Regions from separate parts of the Pseudovibrio sp. Ad46 genome, predicted to be linked through region 2. Evidence: predicted binding sites of a transcription regulator. Region 2 holds the regulator's gene; the other holds the start of a gene.
What was found. The regulator HrcA, encoded in region 2, represses chaperone genes, less so after heat shock. The targets are predictions, from matches to a motif close to GTTAGCACTCNCNNNNNGNGAGTGCTAAC.
Positions count from the first base shown of each region.

Region 1: a site for HrcA is predicted at 1,675-1,703, ahead of groES (co-chaperone GroES). Genes of this name have one in related genera too.

Region 1 covers NZ_LMCG01000040.1:154,628-158,043, reverse strand. The annotation lists gene PsAD46_RS07705 (sigma-54 dependent transcriptional regulator) at 1-575, shown strand, start outside; gene PsAD46_RS07700 (hypothetical protein) at 750-1,325, shown strand; gene groES (co-chaperone GroES) at 1,805-2,092, shown strand; gene groL (chaperonin GroEL) at 2,158-3,416, shown strand, end outside.
Region 2 covers NZ_LMCG01000005.1:39,538-42,953, reverse strand. The annotation lists gene rdgB (RdgB/HAM1 family non-canonical purine NTP pyrophosphatase) at 1-435, opposite strand, end outside; gene rph (ribonuclease PH) at 435-1,154, opposite strand; gene hrcA (heat-inducible transcriptional repressor HrcA) at 1,346-2,431, shown strand; gene PsAD46_RS01770 (molybdopterin-synthase adenylyltransferase MoeB) at 2,448-3,266, shown strand.

The sequences.
Region 1 (3,416 bases), on a different contig from region 2:
GCTCGCTGGATCTGCGCGTTATCTGCGCAACCAACAGAGACCCGAAAACAGAGATCACCGCAGGTCGCTTCCGTGAGGACCTGTTCTATCGTCTCCACGTGCTGCCGATCCGCCTGCCCGCTCTTCGGGAGCGCCGCGAGGACATACCGTCCCTCGCTCAAACATTCCTGAAGAAGTATGCAGCAGAAGAAAATCGCAGATTTCAGCGTTTTTCGACCTATGCAGAAGCTCTTTTGTTGCAGCACAGCTGGCCGGGTAACGTGCGCGAACTGGAGAATGTCATTCGCCAGCTTGTGGTCATGAATGACGGTGATGAAGTCACTGAACTCATGCTCTCTCCTTTACTGCGTGACCAGGCTGTTCCTGTTCTTTCCGAGATTGCCTTCAGCACAAGCGAACCGATGCCTTCCATGGGGCGGTCAATCGAACCGCTGTGGTTTCAGGAAAAGCAGATTATCGAGACCACGCTTGAAACTTTTGACGGCAACATTGCCCTTGCAGCTGCCGCCTTGGAAATCAGCCCCTCGACCATCTACCGGAAGAAGCAATCCTGGGCTGAACGAGCCGGTGCCTGATCAATTGCGTGGTAATTGCTTAACCATCGCATGAGGAATGTCTTCGTGACGCATATCTAAGCTGCCTCAACAAATGGGGCAGTATTGTCTCCCTTAGATTTAAGAGCTATACCACCGCCAAGAATCAGGTGAGTGCCGCAGATATTGTGTTCTGCTGGCTCTAGGGGGCTAACAATGCCATTTACAGTGAGAGGGATGTCAGCTTACGCAAAAGCTGCAGCCTGTTCTATTTTTGCGGTTGCTTTGTTGGGTAGCGCTGCATCTGCTGAAGACAAGAGTGCGCCGAGCGCTGGCTTTAAAGCTGCTCAGGACGCCTACACCATTGCCTGGCAGCAGCAGCCACTCGCTTTTACGGCAGCAAAATTCATCGCACTACCAGCTGAGAGTTATGGGGCTTACACACCCCTAGAGACGGCAGAGTTCCAGAGCGGTGATCCATTGACCGTTTATGCTGAGCCTGTTGGCTTCTCTTACAAAGAAATGGGCAGCACATATGCGATTGATCTGAGCGTTGACTTTGAACTGCGCAACACCACTGGTCAGGTGCTTGCTTCGCAGGACGGGTTTACCGCCTTGCACTCCGCAAGCTTCAACCAAATCCGCGAGTATCAGACATCTTTGAGCTTCAACCTTAAAGGGCTGCAAGCTGGAGACTATGTGCTGAAGGTGCAGTTTAACGACGAGAACTCGGAAAAGTCCGGCAGCTTTGAGCTTCCGTTTTCCATGAAGGACGCGCCTCTTCAGAATTAGAGCATGTTGCGTTCATATGCATTCACGCACCAAGCTCTAACTCTTTAATTTTGCGCGTATTCTTATCCAAAAACCGGAACCACTTTTCGGGAACACGCTCTAAGACCTGAAAGCTTCCTGTTAAAGTTCAAAAGCTGGCTTTGATCTTAAAGCCGGCTTTTCTTTTGCGCTGATTCCGGAAATTCCCGTGCAGGCAGCACAGACAGTCCATTCGTCTAGGGTGAGTTGAGACTGTCCCAGATTGCCCCCAATTTCTCGCAGTATTCCTATATTTTTTGCGCTCCAGAATATTTTTTTGCCGCTCTCTCCTTGACTATACCAGAGGGTGAAACTACATCATTTCACGGTTGTTAGCACTCTGCCTTTGGGAGTGCTAATCACTGTGGGCCCGCAAGGTTTCACCCACTCTCAAAGTTTTTAACCTTCGCGTCCGGGCGTTGCCTAAAAGGGGCGCTCGCGTATGAGAGGAAGAGCCAATTATGAAGTTTCGTCCGCTACACGACCGTGTTGTCGTTCGCCGCATTGAGTCTGAAGAAAAAACAGCTGGTGGCATCATCATTCCTGACACTGCAAAAGAAAAGCCACAGGAAGGCGAAGTTATCGCTGTTGGCGCTGGCGCACGTAAGGACAACGGTGAGCTGATCGCTATCGACGTTAAAGCTGGTGACCGCGTTCTGTTCGGCAAATGGTCCGGTACTGAAGTTAAGATCGACGGTGAAGACCTGCTGATCATGAAGGAATCCGACATCATGGGTATCCTGGCTTAATTCCAGGCCATTGTTGAGACCCCACGATCCCTTCTGTTATTCAAGAATTTAAGTGAGACAAAACCATGGCTGCTAAAGAAGTCAAATTCGGCTCCGATGCCCGCGACAAGATGCTTAAAGGCGTCGACATCCTTGCAAACGCTGTAAAAGTTACCCTCGGCCCTAAAGGTCGTAACGTTGTTCTGGATAAAGCATTCGGCGCACCACGCATCACCAAAGACGGTGTTTCTGTTGCGAAGGAAATCGAACTTGAAGACAAGTTCGAAAACATGGGCGCACAGATGGTGCGTGAAGTTGCTTCCAAAACCAACGACATTGCTGGTGACGGTACAACAACTGCGACAGTTCTGGCGCAGGCTATCGTTAAAGAAGGTGCAAAGTTCGTTGCTGCTGGCATGAACCCAATGGACCTGAAGCGCGGCGTTGACATGGCAACTGCTGCTGCTGTTGCAGACCTGACCGCACGTTCCAAGTCTATCTCTTCTACTGACGAAGTTGCACAGGTTGGCACTATCTCTGCTAACGGCGACACCCAGATCGGCGAAGACATTGCTGAAGCAATGCAGCGCGTTGGCAACGAAGGTGTTATCACCGTTGAAGAAGCTAAGTCTCTTGAGACCGAGCTTGAAGTTGTTGAAGGTATGCAGTTCGACCGCGGTTACCTTTCTCCATACTTCGTCACCAACGCTGAAAAGATGATTGCTGACCTGGAAAAGCCACTTATTCTCCTTCACGAGAAAAAGCTTTCCAACTTGCAGCCAATGCTTCCAATCCTTGAAAGCGCTGTTCAGTCTTCCCGCCCACTCATCATCATCGCTGAAGATGTTGAAGGTGAAGCACTGGCAACTCTCGTAGTGAACAAACTGCGTGGTGGCCTGAAGATTGCTGCTGTTAAGGCTCCTGGCTTCGGCGACCGTCGTAAAGCAATGCTCGAAGACATCGCTATCCTGACTGGTGGTACCGTGATCTCTGACGATCTGGGCATCAAGCTGGAAAATGTCACCATCGACATGCTCGGCACTGCAGACAAGGTGAACATCACCAAAGAAACCACTACCATTGTTGATGGTGCTGGCGAAAAAGCTGACATCGAAGCACGCGTTTCCCAGATCAAAGCCCAGATTGAAGAAACTTCTTCTGACTACGACCGCGAGAAGCTGCAGGAACGTCTTGCTAAGCTTGCTGGCGGTGTTGCAGTTATCCGCGTTGGTGGTGCAACCGAAGTAGAAGTTAAAGAGAAAAAAGACCGCATCGACGATGCCCTAAACGCAACACGCGCTGCTGTTGAAGAAGGTATCGTACCAGGTGGTGGTTGTGCTCTTCT
Region 2 (3,416 bases):
GAACTGAGTGTGCCCATCCGGCCATGCCATGCACAGCACAGCAACGAAGTAAGCGGTCCGGTCTGTAGCGTTCGTTTCGGTCAACTTGTCCTGCACGGCCTGCATGGCCACGCCGAAGTCTTTACCTGGCCCAGCCCAACGTGCGGAGTAGATGCCCGGATCACCGTTGAGGCCGTTTACACAAAAACCGCTGTCATCTGCAAGGGCAGGCAGGCCAGTGGCTGTTGCCGCAGCAAGTGCTTTGATTGCAGCGTTTGCTTCAAACGTGTCGCCATCTTCCACTGGCTCTGGCAGATCCAGATCACCAGCAGAGAGAACTTCAAAGCCATGCGTTGCCAGCATGTCCTGAATTTCGCGCAGCTTGCCCTTGTTGTGACTGGCAAGCACGAGCTTGCCAGGTTCCAGGCGGCGGTTTTCTGTTGTGTCTGCCTGCATCAGAGCACCGTCAGCTTTTGCAGCTCAACCAGTTTGGAAATGGACTGTTTTGCAAGACCCATGAGCTGGCCGAGTTCTTCTTCGGAGAATGGCTCACCTTCAGCAGTACCCTGAATTTCAACGATGCCGCCTTTGCCAGTCATGACGAAGTTTGCGTCAGTGTCAGCAGAGGAATCTTCGATATAGTCCAGATCAGCAACCGGAGTACCTTCGTAGATACCGCAGGAGATCGCTGCGATGTGGTCTTTGAGAACCTTATCGGTTTTGACCATGTCGCGCGCTTCCATCCATTTCAGACAGTCGTGCAGAGCGACCCATGCGCCGGTGATGGATGCTGTACGGGTGCCGCCGTCTGCCTGAATGACATCACAGTCAACGGAGATCTGACGCTCGCCCAGTGCACCCAGATCAACAACAGCACGCAGAGAGCGGCCGATGAGACGCTGGATTTCCTGAGTACGGCCAGACTGCTTACCTGCGGAGGATTCACGGCGCATACGGTCATGAGTTGCGCGTGGCAGCATGCCGTATTCTGCAGTTACCCAGCCACGGTTCTGACCACGGAGCCACGGCGGAACACGCTCTTCCAAACTTGCGGTACACAGAACATGGGTATCGCCGAATTTGATCAGGCAGGAGCCTTCGGCATGTTTTGCAACACCGCGCTCCAGGCTGACTGGACGCATTTCTTCTGGTGTACGTTTGGATGGACGGTTCAAGGCAAGCTCCCTCGGGTTGCTTAATAGCTACAAATTCACAAATGGTATTGCGGATCTTTTAGCTGCGGATTGCCGTTAGCGCAAAGGCTGGTTTTGGTTTGAGAGGCTATTTTCTGCTAAAAATGAGTTTTGGCTGTTCAATTGTCCTGTGTTAGGGATTGAATACAGGCTTTGGCCCAAACCTGCTGTTGATGTGGAGTACCGATACCGTGACGAGCGTTCCTCCTTCTGTCCCTCTTGAGGATCTTGATGAACGTTCCCGTGAGGTCTTCCGGCGCATTGTTGAGAACTACCTTGATACCGGCGAACCGTTGGGGTCTCGCAACCTTGCACGTGGGCTTTCGCAGCCTCTGTCTCCGGCCTCTATTCGCAACGTAATGGCAGATCTAGAGCACCATGGGCTGCTCTACTCTCCGCACACCAGTGCTGGACGCTTGCCGACGCAGTCCGGTCTTCGTCTGTTCGTGGACGGTTTTTTGGAAGTTGGCGACCTGACCAAAGAAGAGCGTGAGCAAATTGCTGTTCAGGTGAAGGCTAAAGGTGGTGAGAAAACACCGGAGCAGGTCCTGACAGAAGCCAGTCAGATGCTATCTGGCCTGAGCCGCGGGGCGGGGGTTGTTCTTTCCAACAAGACAGACACCACCCTTCGCCATATCGAGTTTGTGCAGATTGAGCCGCTAAAAGCGCTTGTCGTGCTGGTGAGTGAAGATGGCTCCGTTGAAAACCGTGTTGTCGATCTACCTGCTGGCTTGCCTCCATCTGCGCTGACTGAAGCCTCGAACTACCTCAACTCCATCATCAGAAACCGCACGCTAGCCGATGCACAATCTGAACTTGTTCGGCAGCGAAACGAATTTCAGGCTGAGCTGGATACGCTCACATCCAAAGTAGTCGATGCGGGTGTTGCTGTTTGGGGTGGAGACAAGAATGATCTCGGAACACTGATCGTGCGTGGACGCTCCAACCTGCTGGAAAACGTGGGTGCGAAGGAAGATCTGGAGCGTATTCGCCTGCTATTTGATGATTTGGAAAACAAGAGTGAACTGATCCGCCTGCTTGATCTTGCAAAGGGCGGCGAAGGCGTACGTATTTTTATCGGGTCAGAAAACAAGCTGTTCTCGCTTTCCGGTTCTTCCTTGATCGTGTCTCCATACCGCGATAGTGAACAGCGCGTTGTGGGCGTTCTTGGTGTTATCGGGCCGACTCGTCTCAATTATGCGCGTGTCATTCCCATGGTGGATTACACAGCCCGACTGGTGAGCCGTATGCTCGGTTAAACTACTGGAGTCCCAATTGCTTTCCCTTACAGCTTCTGAACTGGAACGTTATGCCCGCCACATCGTCCTGCGAGATGTCGGTGGTCCTGGGCAACAGAAACTTAAAGCTGCGCGCGTTCTGGTAATCGGCGCTGGAGGACTGGGCGCACCGGTTCTGCAATACCTGGCGGCGGCTGGCGTTGGCACCATTGGTATTGTTGATGATGACGTTGTTTCGCTGTCTAACCTTCAGCGTCAGATCATCCATGACACGGAGAAGCTTGGCGAGCCTAAGGTTGCCAGTGCAGCGGAGGCGATTGCTCGGCTGAACCCGAATGTGCGCGTTGTTCCGCATCCGACACGCATTAGTGGGCAAAATGCCATGGCGTTGATCAACGATTACCATATCGTGGTTGATGGCTCTGATAACTTTGCCACCCGTTACCTCGTTTCGGATGCGTGCTTTTATGCTGGCCGTCCTTTGGTTACGGCTGCTGTGGGCCAGTTTGACGGCTCTGTTACGCTACTGAAACCATTTGAGCGCGATGATGAGGGCAATTACATCAACCCAACTTATCGCTGCCTGTTCCCCAAACGCCCTGAGGCTGGCTCCATCCCGACCTGCACAGAGGCAGGCGTTCTGGGTGCTTTGACAGGCCTGGTTGGTACACTGCAGGCACTTGAGGTGATCAAAGAAATCGTTGGGTTTGGTGAAGGTCTGGTTGGGCGCTTGTTGCTGGCAGACACACTGAGCATGCACTTTGAAACCATCAAGTACAAACGCTCTGCAAAGAACCCGCTCAACGGCGACACCCCAAAAACATGGAGTGAAATGCTGGAAATTGAGCACGGCTGATCCAACTTAATTGAGTTACAAAAGAAAACGGCGGAGAATTTCTTCCCCGCCGATCCCGGCCTTTCCGCCACAGAAGGCCTAGCCCCATTCAGGCAAACCTGTCTCACCAGCATTGCCAGACACACTGCATTTGCAGCACACCGAAGAGAG